4 regions of the Pseudarthrobacter sp. P1 genome follow, and region 4 is predicted to be linked to each of the others. Evidence: predicted binding sites of a transcription regulator. Region 4 holds the regulator's gene; each other region holds the start of a gene.
What was found. The regulator LexA, encoded in region 4, represses DNA repair genes until DNA is damaged. The targets are predictions, from matches to a motif close to TCGAACANNTGTTCGA.
Positions count from the first base shown of each region.

Region 1 (3,969 bases), 2.1 Mb from region 4:
GGTTCTCAGCGGCATCAGCGGCTTCGTCCCCACGAACCTGTCCTTCAACAACTACACCGGCGTCTTCGACCACCTCAGTTCAGACGCCACGGGCTACTTCGGGCAGTTCGCGGCCGTCTCAATCCTCGTCACCACTGCGGTCGTGGCCGGCAGCCTGGTCGTGAACTCGATGGCAGCCTACTCCTTCGCTCGGATGCAATGGCGCGGGAAAAAGATCCTCTTCCTGCTGGTCATTGTCCTGACGATCATCCCGTTCGAAGCGGTCGCCCTGCCGCTCTACTATATGTTCTCCGGCCAGCGGGACACCATCTACATCCAGGCGATCCCGTTCATTGCCAACGCGTTCTCGATCTTCCTGTTCTACACCTTCTTCCTCGACGTTCCCGGCGAGATCGAAGAGGCGGCACGTCTCGACGGTGCCGGGCCATTTAGGACGTTTTTCCAGGTCGTGGTGCCCATCACCAAGCCGGCGTTTGCCACTGTCGCCATTCTTACCTTCCTGGCCCAGTGGGGATCCTACCTCTGGCCGGTCCTCATGGTCTCGGACCCCACCGTCCGGCCGCTCCCGCTGGCCATCAGCATCTTCCAAAACCAGCAGCCACCGGAGTGGGGCCAGGTACTGGCCTTCGGAACGATGTTCATCGTCCCTGTCCTGGCGGTCTTCCTGATCTTCCAACGCTGGTTCGTCGCCAGCATCAGCAGCTCCGCCATCAAGGGCTAGCACTACCCCTGGTCCCGCCCGAGCGGATGACCACCATCAGAGAGGTGTATTTCATTGGTTTTCAGTCTCCAGGACTCCTGGGTATGGGACTTCTGGCTTGCCGACGACGGCTCCACGTTCCACATGTACTATCTCCACGCTCCCAAGAGTCTGGGTGACCCTGCGCTTCGGCACCGCAATGCCCGGATCGGGCATGCCACCTCGCAGGATCTGAGTAGCTGGGTTTGCCACGGCGTCGTCCTTCAGCCCGATGACCCGGAGGCTTTTGACGCCACCTCGACCTGGACCGGCAGCGTGCTCCAAGGTCCCGACGGAATTTGGCGGATGTTCTACACGGGGGCCCGATTCTACGAAACACACAACATCGAAGCCATCGGCGTCGCAACGTCCCCCGACCTCCACACCTGGACCAAGCACCCGGCCCTCGTGATTGAAGCAGACGGGCGCTGGTATGAAAAATACGGCGATTCGACCTGGCCGGAAGAGGCCTGGCGGGACCCTTGGGTGTTTGCGGACCCGGCCGGGGAAGGGTGGCACATGCTGATCACCGCCAGGGCCAACACCGGAGACGCCGACAACCGCGGCGTCATCGGCCACGCCGTATCGACCGATTTGGAAACCTGGGAGGTACGGCCGCCCCTCAGCCAGCCGGGGGCCGGCTTCGGGCACCTCGAAGTCCCCCAGACTACGGTTATAGACGACCGCACCGTCCTGTTGTTCTCCTGCGGCGTGGACACGCTCTCGGCCCGGAAGGCAGAAGGATTCGGCGGCGGCGGGATTTGGAGCCTGGAAACAGACCACATCAGCGGACCCTACAACGTCGCATCAGCGGCCGTCGTCACGACGGCGCCGCTCTATAGCGGGCGCCTCATCCAAGACCGGGCCGGCCAATTGATAATGATGGCCTGCCATGATGCCAACAGCGACGGCTCCTTCGACGGCGTCGTCTCGGATCCGCTCCCGGTCCACTGGGATCCCGAGCGCGGCCACCTGACCACGGCCCCGACCACCAGCACCGCCAACGGAGCCGAGCCCACGACTGGGCCTGACCATACCAACGCATGAGGAGTTCCATGCCCACGGGTAACCACGGCAGCCGCACCCCCTGATGTCATCAGTAATGTCGCAACGGCGGCTCCGAAAGCTGCTGCTCCGGCGACGGCCCAGACAGCGTCCCATTCCTGATCAGACCAGTCCATTGTGTTCCAGCTCCACAGCCCGAGTGGGACTATCAGGTTGATGGGGTTGTTGGCGTAGGTGTAGACGGCATGGGTGGGGGAGGCGAGGGGGTCGGCGCTGATGAATTGGATGGTTTGGGGGTCGTACCAGCGGGCGCGGAAGTAGTACAGGCCGGTGTCGGGCGCCCTGGTGTGGCCGGTCAGAGTGCCGTGGGCGTCGTGCCTGAAGGTCGCGGCAACCGCGCCGGCGGCGTGGGTGAGGAGGCGGGTGGCCCCGTAGTGGTCGTGCTGGTAGAACAGCACGACCCCAGCCACGTCGATCTGCTCGACCCGTGGCCCGGTCGCATTCACGCCCCGGATCTATGGATCGGGCCGCGCCAAGGGCCGGTGCTAGCATGGATCATTCGAAACTTTGTTCTAGGCGGTGGCTGCGGTGGATGGCACGGATCCGGCACCGTCCGCCAGGGACCGCATGGCCCTGGTCGACGTGAACAACTTCTACGTCTCCTGCGAGCGGGTCTTCGACCCCAGGCTGGCTGGCCGCCCCGTCGTCGTCCTCTCCAACAACGACGGCTGCGTGGTGGCGCGCTCGGCCGAGGCCAAGGAGCTGGGCATCGCCACCGGGGCGCCGTGGTTCCAGGTGGCGCCGATGGCCAAGGCCTGGGGGCTGGTGGCGCGCTCGAGCAACTATGAGCTCTACGGCGACATGAGCGCCCGCGTCATGGAGGTGGTGGGCCGGTTCGGCACCTGGCAGGAGGTCTACTCCATCGACGAGTCCTTTGTGGGGCTGGTGGGGGATGAGGCCCAGCTGCGCGACGCCGGGGCGAAGATCCGCGCGGCGGTGGCCCGGTATGTGGGGGTTCCGGTCTGCGTGGGCATCGCCTCGACCAAGACGCTGGCCAAGTTCGCCAACCGGATCGCCAAGCAGAACCCGGCGCTGGCTGGCGTGTGCGCGCTGGATTCGATGCCGCCCGGTCATGTGGCGGCCATCCAGTCGCGGGTGCCGGCCACGGGGCTGTGGGGCGTGGGTGGCCGCACGGGGGACCGGCTGGCCGCGATGGGCATCGACACCGTGGCGGACCTCAAGGCCGCGGATCCATTGTTGATCCGCAAGAAGTTCTCCGTGGTGCTCCAGCGCACCGTCCTGGAGCTCAATGGCACGGCCTGCATCCCGCACACCGAGGAGCGCGCGGACAAGCAGCAGATCATGTTCTCGCGCAGCTTCTCCACGCCCGTCACCACGGTGGAGGGGATGGAGCAGGTGATGGCGATCTATGCCCAGCGCGGCGCGGCCCGGCTCAGCGCCGAGGGGCTGCGCACGACGGCGATGACAGTCACCGCCGGGACCAGCCGCTTCGCGGCCGGCGTGGCCAGCTTCCCCTCCGTCACCGTGCGCCTGCCGGCGGCCACGCAGGATCCAATCCTGCTGACCCGTGCAGCGGTGGCGGCCGTGCGGGAAAACGCGGTCCCCGGCGCCCCCTATCTGCGCGCCGGTGTCATGTTCAGCGGGCTGGAGCCGGCCGCCGGGCAGGAGGCATTGGACCTCTTCGTGGACGAGCGCGAGAAGCTGGAGCTGGGCGGATTGATGGGCAGCGTGCGGACCAAGTTCGGTGCCGCGGCCATTGGACTGGGCCTGGGCGGGCTGGCCGAGCCGCCGCAATGGTCCATGAAACGCGAGCATTCCTCGCCCCGCTACACCACCGAATGGGCCGAGCTGCCGGTGGTCCGGGCGTAGGGCGTGGCGCCCCGTCCGGGCCCTGATGCACCGGCGATCAGCCCGCAGCGATTGTGACAGCCCGATCCGTTGACAACCCTTCAGGGGCGGCGTATAGCTGGCCTTGTATCTACCCGCACGCGTTCCAGTTGGAGGTAGTCATGCCCGAATTCATGGACGTGCATCACAATATGGTCGGCATCTCGGCCGATGATTTGAAGGCCGCCCACGCGGCCGACGTGGCCATCCAGGCCGAAGAAGGTGTCGTCTTCAAGCAGGCTTGGGGCGACCCCGAGTCAGGCATTGTGTACTGCCTCTCGGAGGCCCCCGACGGCGAAGCCGTCAGGCGCATCCAC
Region 1 is NZ_CP189584.1:2,019,772-2,023,740, reverse strand. It holds gene ACQCSX_RS09540 (carbohydrate ABC transporter permease) at 1-721, shown strand, start outside; gene ACQCSX_RS09535 (glycoside hydrolase family 68 protein) at 776-1,786, shown strand; partial or broken gene ACQCSX_RS09530 (RHS repeat-associated core domain-containing protein) at 1,948-2,202, opposite strand; gene ACQCSX_RS09525 (Y-family DNA polymerase) at 2,372-3,634, shown strand; gene ACQCSX_RS09520 (SCO4226 family nickel-binding protein) at 3,775-3,969, shown strand, end outside.
Region 1: the regulator LexA is predicted to act here: its motif matches at 2,304-2,319, upstream of ACQCSX_RS09525 (Y-family DNA polymerase).

Region 2 (3,969 bases), 130 kb from region 4:
GGCGGTGCCCCGGCGTGGTGGTACCCGTTGCGCAGGGGCCGGCGGAGCGGGTCGATGGATGGGGGCGGGGTGAACCAGGGGATGCCGTGCACGGACTCGACCGCCCAGCCGGTGTGGTGGATGAGGTGGTGGTGGTAGGAACACAGCAGCACGCAGTTCTCCACCGAGGTGTCCCCGCCCTGGGACCGGTAGACGATGTGGTGCGCGTCGGTCCACTGCGGGGGCCGGTCGCAGCCCGGGAACGCGCAGCCCCGGTCCCGGATGAGCAGCGCCCTGCGGATGTGGGGCGGGACGAGGCGCTGGGACCGGCCCACGTCCAGGATCTCGCCCTCCGCGCCGAGCACGGCCGGGATGATCCCGGCGTCGCAGGCCGCCGTGCGGATCGCGGCGGCCGGGATCGGGCCGCTGTGCGGGACGGCGGCGCTGCCGGGACCGGCGGCGAGCTCGGCCAGGGTCACGGTGATGAACAGTTGCGGGCGCAGGCCCCCGTTGTCCGGGAGGGTGCCGGTGCGGGTGGCGAGGCGGACGCAGTCCAGCAGGGCGTGCAGCAGCAGCTGGGGCCGGGGCCGCTGCCCGGCCAGCAGTTTCCGGGCCACGTGCGGGTCGACGCCGGCCGGGTCGGCGGATTCCAGCACCGCCTCGGCATCCCCGGCCGGGGCGGAACTGCCGGCGCCCAGGTTCCCAGGTTCCCAGGTTCCCAGGATCACCGAACACGTCCGGGCTGGTATCCCCGCCCAAGGCAGGGGCCCCGGAGCCGCCGGCGCCGGGATGGATGTCCGGGGTGCTGCGTCGCGGGCTGCCTGACCCGTCCGCGCCGGTGGCTCCGGCCGCTGCCGTCCCCGCCGCCGGGCCCGGTTCCGGCCCCGGCCATGCCGTCCGAAGCGCCCGAGGCGCCCTGTGGCGGGCCTCCGGCGCCATCGTCCCCGGCGGCAGAGGCTGCGGATGCGGCACCGGTGCCGGTGGCCCAGGCCGGCGGCGCGCCCTGCCCGGGCACGGCCACGGCGTCGAAGGCTCCGCCGGCCAGGATCCCGGCGGTGCCGCGCGGGTTGGTGCCGGTGCCCATCACGGCCATCAGCTCCTCATACGACAGCTGGGTCAGGTGCCCGTCGAAACGGACCATGCCGCGCCGCGGCGCCCCGAAGTGGATGCCCTCCTTGGCCAGCAGTTCGGCCTCGGTGGGTTCCTGCCCGTCCGGGTCCAGGTGGGCCAGGATGCGCCGGGCGCCCCGGGCCAGGAAGTCCGGGGACTCCGTGGCGGCGGTGGTGGCCAGCGACGCCTCGACCGCGTCCACCTCCGCGGCGCCGATCCGTCCGCCGGCGGCCAGGCGGGAGGCCTCGGCCACGGCCCGGGAAGCCACCAGCGCGTTCTCCAGCGAACAGTTCCCGGCCAGGAACGCGGCACCGAGCACCGGCTGCTTCGGCGGGGCCACGGTTTGGCTGATCGGATCGACGGCGGGCACGAACGCCGCGGCCAGGGCGAGCCGCCTGGCCGCCTCGGCCCCGGAGATGGCCAGGGCGTCCCGGAGCATTGCCACCGGGGTCGCGGCCCCGGTGTCCCGGTACCGGCCGGCGAGGGTGCGGACGGCGAGCTCGCCGGCGCAGCGGACCTTGAGCGCGTCCAGGTGCCGGGAGAGGGTTTCCAGCTGGCCGGCCAGGACGGCCAGCTCCAAATCGGGCAGGGCGGCCAGGGCGAGCGGGTCCGGCCCGCAGCCGGCACCGGGCTTGGCGCCATCGGTGCCGGACGCATTGGCTTCGCCGGAGGTCTGCGCGGCCGCGGCGTGGGCAAGTGTGATGATCCGGCGCAGATGCCCGCCCGGTGCCTGCCCCGCCCGGGCGGGGGAAAACGCCGTGATGCCCATGCACTAATTCTAGTGAACTGGACATGGGTCGAACATGGTTTCGATTAAAAGGGGACAAGGTCGTCCCCGGCACCCCCTGTGCAGGAAACCACCGCCGGCGGGCCGGGACAAAACGGCCCGTGTCCCACCCCGCGGCCAGCCTTCCTGGATGAGTGAGTCCGAATTCCCTCATCGGTCGTGCGCGATCAGTGACCGCTTGCGGGCTCGCCGGTCCGCAAGTTGCGCCAGAGCCAGTTGCGAGCTCGCTCCCACCGGGCCCGAGGACCTGTTTGGCAACGATGGCCTGGAACGGCTGGAACTGGTCTTGACGAGCTTCGACGACGGCGTTGCCGCGGATCTGCCCCGGGCTATCCTGGCCTAAGTTACCAATCGGTAGCAAGATGGACGGGTGACGGAAATGCAGACCCCTGAGACCAACACGGCCAACACGGCCAACACGGCCAACACGCTGGTGAACCACACCCATCCTTGGACCCGCTACGTGGCCATGGGCGATTCGTTCACGGAGGGCATCGGCGATCCCGAGCCGGCCAGCCCGGGCGGACACCGCGGCTGGGCCGACCGGCTGGCCGAGGAACTCAGCCGCACGCAGCCGGATTTTGCCTATGCCAATCTGGCCATCCGCGGGCGGCTGCTGGGCCAGATCCTGGCGGAGCAGCTCGAACCGGCGCTGGCGCTGCGGCCGAATTTGATCAGCATTTCCGCCGGAGGCAACGACCTCCTGCGCCCCGGCTCGGACCCGGATGCCCTGGCCGAGCAGCTGGACGCCGCCGTGGGCAGGATGGCCGACGCCGGGGCAACCGTGCTGCTGTTCAACGGCCCCGACATCCGTGACACTCCGGTGCTGGGCATGATCCGTGGCCGCGTGGCCATCTACAACGAGAACCTGCGGACCATCGCCAACCGCCACGACGCAGTCGTCGCCGATATGTGGTCGCTGCGGGCGCTGGTGGACCCACAGATGTGGGCCGAGGACCGGCTCCATTTCTCGGCCCTCGGCCACCACACCATTGCAACCATGGCTTTGAACGCCCTCAACGTCCCGCACACTCTTGAAGCTTTGGCCCCCGGTTCGCTGCCGGTCCGCCCGTGGCGCGAGGCCCGGGCAGAGGATCTGGTCTGGGCGCGCGAGTTCCTGGTGCCGTGGGTACTGCGCCGTGTCCGCCACCAGTCATCCGGCGACGGCATCTCCGCCAAACGCCCCACGCCCGGACCGGTGTTCGGGCCCGGCATGCCCGCCGGCTCCGGCGAGTAGCGCGTCCGGACGACACATGGGCGGACAAAACTCGCTGGTGGCTTCCAGCTGGCGGGCGTAGCCTCGAGCCAACGGCGGTTTCGGGAGGTGTGCCATGGGTCCGACGGCGATACTGGGGCTTCCACTGGCCTATGCCATCGGCCAGCCCGGCTCCAGCTGGGTCCCGCTGCTCTTGGTGGCCCTGGCCGTGGTGCTGCGCCTGGTGGGCCGCGCCAACCGGCGCAATGTCCGCCGGCACGGCGGCCCCTCTGCCGGGACCTGGAACCGGCAGCCCGGCCCGGGCGTGCAGCCGCCGGATGTGCGGACGTTCGACGCCGGCTACCGGCCCCCGCCGGCGGACTTCGAGCCGCTTGGTCCGGAACAGCCCCTCGCCTACGGCCCAGAGGCACCGGACGTGCCCGGCCCGGCCCCGGCACCCCGGGCGCACGCAGGCGATCGGCTCGCCGCAGGAAAGGGACTCAAGGCCAGGCTGGACGCTCTGGATGCCCGGTGCCGCACCGGAAGCATCACTGCCGAACAGTACGCCGCTGCCCGCGAGGAGATGTTCCGGAACCACTGAGCAGCGTTGGGAACAATCCCGCCCGTTGCACAGCCATGTCACAGGCAACGTTCATCGCGGCCCAATGCAGCGGACAGAACCTTGAGCCATGTCCGTCACCAGTTCCACGCACAAACCCCCTGCACACGCACCAGCAAGGCATCCGGCCACGATTCCGGCAGCACACCGCCAACCAGCCGCACCCGCCGCTGTTCCCGCCCCGCGCCGCCCGATACATGCACGGGCTGGGTGCCCGGTGCTGGACATCGCCATTCCGGTGTTCAACGAGGAAGCCAGCGTGGAGGGCTGCCTGCACCG
Region 2 is NZ_CP189584.1:4,226,174-4,230,142, reverse strand. It holds gene ACQCSX_RS19690 (DUF222 domain-containing protein) at 1-707, opposite strand, end outside; gene ACQCSX_RS19685 (DUF222 domain-containing protein) at 704-1,858, opposite strand; gene ACQCSX_RS19680 (SGNH/GDSL hydrolase family protein) at 2,346-3,113, shown strand; gene ACQCSX_RS19675 (hypothetical protein) at 3,208-3,672, shown strand; gene ACQCSX_RS19670 (glycosyltransferase family 39 protein) at 3,908-3,969, shown strand, end outside.
Region 2: the regulator LexA is predicted to act here: its motif matches at 1,887-1,902, upstream of ACQCSX_RS19685 (DUF222 domain-containing protein).

Region 3 (3,969 bases), 2.1 Mb from region 4:
GGGGGACGCCGTGGCCGCAGTGCGTCGAGTTGGCACGGGCACTCCCCTCCACCCAGTGGACACTAGTCGGCGGCCTCATGGCCCAGCTCCATGCCGCAGCCGCCGGCCTGGCCGTCTCCCGGCCGACAGCCGACGTCGACATCGTTCTCCACATCGAAACAGGCGCGACGTCGACGTCGTCGGTGGTGGCTGTCCTGACCGAACTGGGCTACACGCTCCGGAAGTCCATTGAGGATGACACCCCAGTCCACCGGTTCATCCGCGGGGAGCAGCAGATCGACGTAATGATCGCCGACCACCTGGCCCCGGCCAAGGTCCCCCGCATCGGCGGACGTAAGCCGTTCCAGGTCGCTGGAGGCACCCAGGCCCTACAGCGCACCGTCAACTGCCCGATGACCGCCGATGACGACGGACCCGTGCTCATCAGTATTCCCAACTCCCTTGGCGCGCTGGTTCTCAAAGGCGCCGCTTACCGGGCGGACTCCCGCGACAAGGACCGGCACCTCGACGACACCGTGGTCCTGTGTACGACCATCCGGAACCCGTTGGTGACCGCCGCGCTGATGAAGGGCAGCGACAAGTCCCGCGTCCTGAGTCTGTACAAGGCGCTCTCCGACGCCGGCCACCGGTCCTGGCTGCTGTTGGAACCGGCCGACCGGACCATAGCGGCGGACGCTCTCCGGATCCTGGCCACAAACCACAGCCTCCCGCCGGTGAACAGGCTCAAGAAGGGCTAGACGGCCGCCACGGCAGCGGTGATCACGACTTCGGGCACGACAGCCCGACTGTCGCACCGGGACGGTGGCGCATTGGGAGCGCAATTCCCGATTCCGCGCACTACACGTGGTGCAAACACCGGGTCACGACGCCCCAGATGGTGAGCCCCTCCACCGCCGCAGCCAGCACTTCGGCCCGGGCTCCGCCGTCGGGGCTTTCGGCTTCCAGCGACGCCCCTCCCTGGGCCAGGCGCAGCCGGCGGACCACCAGCTCGCCGTCCAGCACGGCCACCACCACCGAGCGGTCCTTCGGCACCAGGGACCGGTCCACGATGATCTCGTCGCCGTCGCTGATCCCCGCCGCGTCCATGGAGTTCCCCGCGACCCGCATGATGAAGGTGCAGGTCCGGTCCCTGATCAGGTGCCGGTTGAGGTCGATTCCGCCGTCGAAGTAGTCCCGGGCCGGGGAGGCGAAGCCCGTCGGTTCCAGGTCCGGCGCCGGCGCCTGGCCGGCCATCGGCTGGGCAAGGTCCATGCCAAACACCGCAACCACCGCCTAGAACAAAGTTTCGAATGACTCATGGTAGCACCGGGCATTTGTCCTCGGCGGGCCGACGGCCGCCGCACACCGTGCTTTGATGAAGGCGTGGCCGCATTGATTGTCCTGCGCGGAAATTCGGGCTCGGGGAAGAGCACCGTCGCCACCATCCTGCGCCCGTTGGTGGACGGAGCCTGGATCGAGCAGGACCACTTCCGCCGGGTGATCCTCGGCGAGGCCGGTGCCTATTCCCCGCTCAGCGTCGACCTGATCGAGCAGGCTGCCGCAGTCTGTCTGGCCGGCGGCCGCACCGTGATCCTGGATGGCATCTTCAACGCCGCCAAGTACTCCGCCTCGTTGGGAAGGCTGCGCGACGGCCATCCGGGCCCGAGCCTGTTCTACGCGTTCGACCTCAGTTTCGAGGAAACCCTGCGCCGGCACGGACAGCGCCCGGGCAAGTCCTCCGATTTTGGCGAGGAGGAGATGCGCGGGTGGTTCAACGGCTGGGATCCGTTGGAGGGTATCTTGGAGCAGCGCATCACCGCGGCGGAGTCGGCGGAGGGCATTGCGCAGCGGATCCTGGCCGATCTGCGGGGAGGGCCGGACCACCAAGGCAACGACGACGACGGCTGAGCGCCGCCGCGGGCCCAGCCACCATTCCGTCCGGGCACCGGGCTAGCCGTGCCGCAGCGCGATCCGGGTCTGCGTCTGCGCCGCGCCGCCGTCGTGCTTGAGTCGGCGCAGGAAGCCGTCCAGCTCCAGCGGATTGCGCACCTGCACGTGCAGCAGATAGTCGTACGGGCCAGTCAGATGCACGGCGTCGCGGACCTGGGGCAGCGGACGCAGGAACGCCAGAAACGCCTCCCCGTCCGTGGACTCGCGCAGCCGCACGTCGATGAACACCTCCAGGCCGTCGGCCGCGCCAGGGGCATCGACGGCCAGCCGGACGGTGTAACCCAGAATGGTCCCCGCCGCCTCCAACCGCCGGACACGGGCCGCGGCGGCGTTGCTGCTCAGCCCCACCCGGGCTCCCAGCGCACTGAAGGAAATCCTGCCGTCGTGGCCAAGAATCTGCAGGATTTCGCTGTCAGTTGTGTCCATACAGACATACTATCCGTGGAGCAGAGAATCCCGCAGCGGTCCTCCGGTGTGGAATGTACCCTCGATGCCATGACGATCTTTCCCGCGCTGTTGGCGGGCCTGGCGGCTGGGCTCGGCGTCGCCCTGCCCCTGGGCGCCGTGGGGATCCTGATCATCCAGCAGGGCATCTCCGCCGGTTTCCGGTCCGGATCGGCGGCCGCGGCCGGTGTCGCTCTGGTGGACCTCGCCTACTGCGCGGCGGCACTGGCCTTTGGTGCGGCCGTCGCTCCGCTGGTGGCCTCGGCCGGACGGTGGCCGGCCGCCGTCGCCGGTCTGGTGCTCATGGACCTGGGCGCGAACGGGCTGCGCAAAGTGCACACCACCGCCGGTCCGCCGCTCCCGGCCGTGTCCGGCGGCCCGGGAAAGGTGCTTGCGGCCTTCACCTGGCTGACGGCTCTGAACCCCGCCACCGTGCTGTACTTTCTCGCGCTGGCCACCGCCCTGGGGCGCGGCGGCTGGCCCTGGGAAACCGCCGCGGCCTTTACCGCTGGCGTGGGCGTGGCCTCGCTCGGCTGGCAGCTGGTGCTCGCCGCCATCGGCTCGGTGGCGGGGCGGCGCATCACGCCCCGCGGGCGCCGGCTGCTCAGTGCAGGCGGCCATTCCGTGGTGATGGTTTTGGGTGTGGTGGCTCTGGGTGCTGCGCTGCTCTCCTGAAGCTCCGTGCGGCAGCGGGATCGGCCTGCTCCCGGCCGAAACCTAGGCGGTCAGGCCGAGCTGGCTCATCCGCCGGGAATGGTTGCGGGTCAGCGACGCCAGCAGCGAGGAGACCTCGGCGGCGGGCATCTGCTCCGGCGGCAGCAGGCCCATCAGGAAGCTGTGGTCCTTGCCCACGCGCTGCGCCTGGGTCAGGGCCTCCCCCACCAGGCGCCGGCCCCACAGGGCCAGCCGGGAGGAGAGCCGCGGATCCTCGGCCAGCACCGTCTTGAGCCGTGACTGCAGCAGCTGGGACGACTCTTCGGAGGTGCGCACCGCGGCGATGACGGCGCTGGTTTCCGGGTCCAGGAACGCACTGATGGAGTGGTAGAAATCATCGGAGATGGCGTCCACCACGTATGCCTTCATCAGCGACTCGTACCAGTCCGCGGGGCGGGTGCGGTCGTGGAAGGCCTCGATGGAGGTTTGGAACGGGCGCATGGCCAGCTCCACGTCCAGCCCCATGGCGGACAGCCTCGCACTGACCGTTTCGAAGTGCTCGAATTCGCGCACGGCCATCCGGGCCAGCGTGGCCCGGTCGTGCAGCGTGGGCGAGTAGCGGGCATCCGAGGAGAGCCGTTCAAAGGCGGACAGTTCCCCATAGGCCATGACGCCCAGCAGGTCCACCACAAATTTGTCATAACGGGCCGTGAACTCGCCCGGTGACAGGGCGGGCGCGGGGTCGCCCTGCGGAATACTCATGCTCCTAGGTTAGCCCGGGCTCCCCCGCAAAACCGCGCCCATCATCTACGCTATGAGCGTGCCCTACACACACATTGACGTGCATGACAGCGCCGCGCAGCAGCAGCTCTCGCAGGCGCTCGAGGCGTTGAAGACGGAGTTCAAGCTGCCCGGCGAGTTCAGCCCGGAGGTGCTGGCCGA
Region 3 is NZ_CP189584.1:2,037,798-2,041,766, forward strand. It holds gene ACQCSX_RS09615 (hypothetical protein) at 78-737, shown strand; gene ACQCSX_RS09620 (LexA family protein) at 838-1,251, opposite strand; gene ACQCSX_RS09625 (AAA family ATPase) at 1,363-1,887, shown strand; gene ACQCSX_RS09630 (Lrp/AsnC family transcriptional regulator) at 1,930-2,355, opposite strand; gene ACQCSX_RS09635 (LysE family transporter) at 2,425-3,048, shown strand; gene ACQCSX_RS09640 (ferritin-like fold-containing protein) at 3,091-3,789, opposite strand; gene ACQCSX_RS09645 (RNB domain-containing ribonuclease) at 3,842-3,969, shown strand, end outside.
Region 3: the regulator LexA is predicted to act here: its motif matches at 1,274-1,289, upstream of ACQCSX_RS09620 (LexA family protein).

Region 4 (3,969 bases):
TCGGCCCGAATGTGCAGCTGCTGACGCCCACGCACCCGGTGGAACCCCAACCGCGGCGGGACCGCCTGGAGGCCGCGCAGCCGATCGCCATCGGCGACAACGTGTGGCTCGGCGGCGGGGCGATAGTTCTGCCCGGGGTGAGCATCGGGGACAACTCGGTGATCGGTGCCGGGGCGGTGGTGACGAGGGACATTCCGGCGAACGTGGTGGCGGTGGGCAACCCGGCCCGCATCGTGCGGGAAATCTGACCACCGTGGCGTCACGCCGTTTCGATCCGGACCGGCGGGACAGGATCATCGATGCCGCCCTGGATGTCATTGCCGCCCAGGGTGTTGCCGGGTCCTCGCACCGCAAGATTGCCGAGCACGCCGGTGTGCCGCTTGGCTCCATGACCTACCACTTCACCAACATGGACGAACTGCTGGCGGAGGCGTTCGGGCGGTTTGCGGATACCGTTGCCGACGGGTTCGAGGACCGGCTGGGCCGCGCCGCCGACGCCGGGGCCGCGAGGGCCGCCGTCGTCGAGCTGATCCACCAGGACCTGCTGGGCAGCCAGCGGGACCTGGTGCTCACGCAGGAGCTCTACACGCTGGCCGCCCGCGAGCCGGCGTTCCGCCAGATCACCCGGGATTGGATGGCACGGAGCAGGCACGCCCTGGGCCGCCACTTCGACCCTGCCACGTGCCGGATGCTCGATGCCCTGATCGAGGGGCTCTTTCTCCATGCCGCCCTCGACACCGAACCGCACGACCGTGCCAGCACGGTGGAGGCGGTTGCCCGCATCACCACCCCGACCGGGGCCCGGCTGTAGTTCCAAGTACACAGCGGCGCACCGGCCCGGCTGGCTGCCGGACCTTCCCGGCCCGGCCTCCACCTCCCTACGACTCTTTGTGGAAGTTGCACCACTATGACCATTACCGTGGACACCCACGTTCGGGCCGCATCCGTGGCCACCTTCCTGGTCTTCGGACTGAACGGCCTCGTGTTTGCCAGCTGGGCAGCGCGCATCCCTGCCGTCACGCAGACCCTGGGCCTAAGCTCCGGACAGATGGGCACCCTCCTGCTCTGCATCGCTGTCGGCTCCCTGCTGGCACTGCCCTCCGCCGGCGCGGTGGTCGGGCGGATCGGTGCGGCGAACACCATCCGCACCGGCGGGCTGCTCGCGGCCACGGCGTGCGCGGGCATCGCTCTGTCGCTGATGGCCGGCTCCGTGCCCGCCACCGCCGCGGCGTTGTTCTTCTTCGGCATCGGGATCGGGCTGTGGGATGTGGCGCAGAACATCGAGGGCGCCGGCGTCGAGCACCGGCTCGGGCGCACCATCATGCCCCAGTTCCACGCGGCCTTCAGCGGCGGCGCCTTCGTCGGCGCCCTGATCGGGGCGGGTCTGTCCACCCTGGGCGTCGGGCTGCCGGAGCATCTCCTGGTGGTTGCCGTGGTGGTGGTCGCCCTGACCTTGACCGCGCCGCGCTGGTTCCTGCCCCGCGTGCCGGTAGCCGTGCCGGATGCGGCCGGCGCCGGCCAGCCGCGGGCCAAGGGGTCTTCCGCCTGGCGCGACGGACGCACCCTGCTCATCGGCGTCGTGGTGCTCGGTGCCACGCTCACCGAGGGCGCGGGCAACGACTGGATCGCCAAGGCCGCCGTGGATGGCTTGGGGGCCACGGAGTCCGCCGGGGCGCTGCTCTTTGCCCTGTTCGTGGCGGCAATGACCTTGATGCGCTTCCTCGGCGGCCGTGCCATTGACAGGTTCGGCCGCGTGGCGGTGCTGCGGGCCAGCATGGCGGCAGCGGCGGTGGGCCTGGTGCTGTTCGTCCTTGCCGGCAACCTTGTCCTGGCCGGGGTGGGGGCCGCGCTGTGGGGAATGGGGGCCGCGCTGGCCTTCCCCATGGGCATGTCCGCCGCTGCCGATGATCCCCGGCACGCCGCAGCCAGGGTGTCGGTGGTCTCCACCATCGGCTATGTCGCGTTCCTCGCCGGCCCGCCGCTGCTGGGCTACCTCGGCGACCACGTCGGCATCAACCTGGCCCTGCTGGCCATCGGGGCGCCGATCCTGCTGGCTCTGTGGCTCGCCGGCGCCGCCAAGCCCCTGCGCGCGGTGCGGTAGGCCCTGCCGGTGCAGACGCAGAACCCCTGCGGCCGGTGCGGCCGCAGGGCTTCTGCGTTGTGGGCTGGGTCTTTTGCTAGATGCTGCGCAGGACGGAGACCACTTTGCCCATGACGGTGGCGTGGTCGCCCAGGATGGGCTCGTAGCGGGTGTTCTGCGGCAGCAGCCAGGTGTGGCCGTCGCGCTGCCGGAAGGTCTTCACCGTGGCCTCGTCGTCGAGCAGGGCGGCCACGATGTCGCCGTTGAGGGCGTTGCTTTGCCGGCGCACCACCACCCAGTCGCCGTCGCAGATGGCGGCGTCGATCATGGAGTCGCCGGAGACCTTGAGCATGAAGAGCTCACCGTGGCCCACCAGGGAGCGCGGCAGCGGCATGACGTCCTCGATGACCTGGTCGGCCAGGATGGGTCCGCCGGCGGCGATCCGGCCGACGAGCGGAACCAATGCCGTGTCCGAGGCGCTGCTGAGTTCGGCCATGTTCAGCCCGTTGGCCCCGCGCAGCTCGGTGGGGGCCGGAACGCCCTCGATCCGCGGCTGGCCGTAGTCCAGCGTCAACGGGATGAGCACCTCCATGGCGCGCGGACGCTTGGGGTCCCGGCGCAGGTAGCCCATCTTTTCCAGCTGGCTGAGCTGGTGGGTGACGCTGGAGAGGCTGGCGAGGCCAACGACGTCGCCGATCTCGCGCATGGACGGCGGGTAGCCCTTGTCCGAGATGGAGCGCTGGATGCACTCGAGGATCTTCTTCTGCCGCACTGTCAGGCCCTTGAGGCCGTGCCGGCTGGCGGGATTCCCGCTGTGGAGGATGAATTCCGGAGACGGCATGGTGCTGTCCTTCCCGCGACGGCGTCGGTACTGGTGGGTGGCCGGTGCGGCCACCCACTGGGTGTGGGGGAGTTCGTGTCGGTGGCGCCTGCTTGACTACTGCTTGGTTCGACTACTACCGATCCGGTAAATCCCTTGCCTTAACGGTAGGACAGCTCCGGTAGTTTTTCAAACATTTGTTCTAGCGAGTCTTGGCAAGCTTCGTCCATTAGTGCTAAAAATGGTCAAGACGCATTCGAATACATGTTCGAATCTGTTTCACCGCTCTCGGCCCGGTTGTTTCGAACGGCCCAGGGCGCACGTCTGCCGAAGTGAAAGGTTTAATGCCATGAGCTCCACGAACGAACTTCCCCCGCTCCGCTTGACCCGCCGGGGCCGCCTGGTCCTGATCTGGATGCCGCTGGCCCTGGTGGCCATCGCCCTGGTGGCCCTGGCCGCCGTCTTCACCACCCCCGCCAAGGCCGCCACGGTGGGCGGCCCGGCGCCGGACTACACCAGCACGGTGACTGTGCTGTCCGGCCAGACGCTGTGGTCCATCGCCATGGCGGCGGATTCCTCCCGCGACACCCGCGACGTGGTGTCGGACATTGTCGAACTGAACGATCTCGCCAGCTCCGTGGTCCAGCCGGGCCAGCGCCTGTTCGTCCCCAAGGCTGCCTGACCTTCCTGGCAGGTTCCGCAGGATGCCGCTCCAGGCCCGGCGCGGCCGGCGGAGGCGGTAACAGAGGGTCACGGAGCCCCGTGGTTCGCCCCCTGTGCCCGTGGCACTTAAAGTGGAAGGGTGAACCAGCTAGAACGCCTGAACCAGTTGCCCCTTCGAGACGATCTCCGGGGGCAGCATCCGTACGGCGCCCCCCAGCTGGATGTGCCCATCCTGCTGAATGTGAACGAGAACACGCACGGCGTTCCGGCCGATGCCCGCGAGGCCATCCTGAAGGCCGTCGCCGAGCAGCTCGAGGGCCTCAACCGCTACCCGGACCGTGAATTCACCGAACTGCGCACCGCGCTGGCCGCCTATCTGGGCCACGGCCTGACCCTGGACAACCTG
Region 4 is NZ_CP189584.1:4,359,107-4,363,075, forward strand. It holds gene ACQCSX_RS20330 (sugar O-acetyltransferase) at 1-248, shown strand, start outside; gene ACQCSX_RS20335 (TetR/AcrR family transcriptional regulator) at 254-811, shown strand; gene ACQCSX_RS20340 (MFS transporter) at 908-2,101, shown strand; gene lexA (transcriptional repressor LexA) at 2,178-2,921, opposite strand; gene ACQCSX_RS20350 (LysM peptidoglycan-binding domain-containing protein) at 3,250-3,582, shown strand; gene ACQCSX_RS20355 (histidinol-phosphate transaminase) at 3,703-3,969, shown strand, end outside.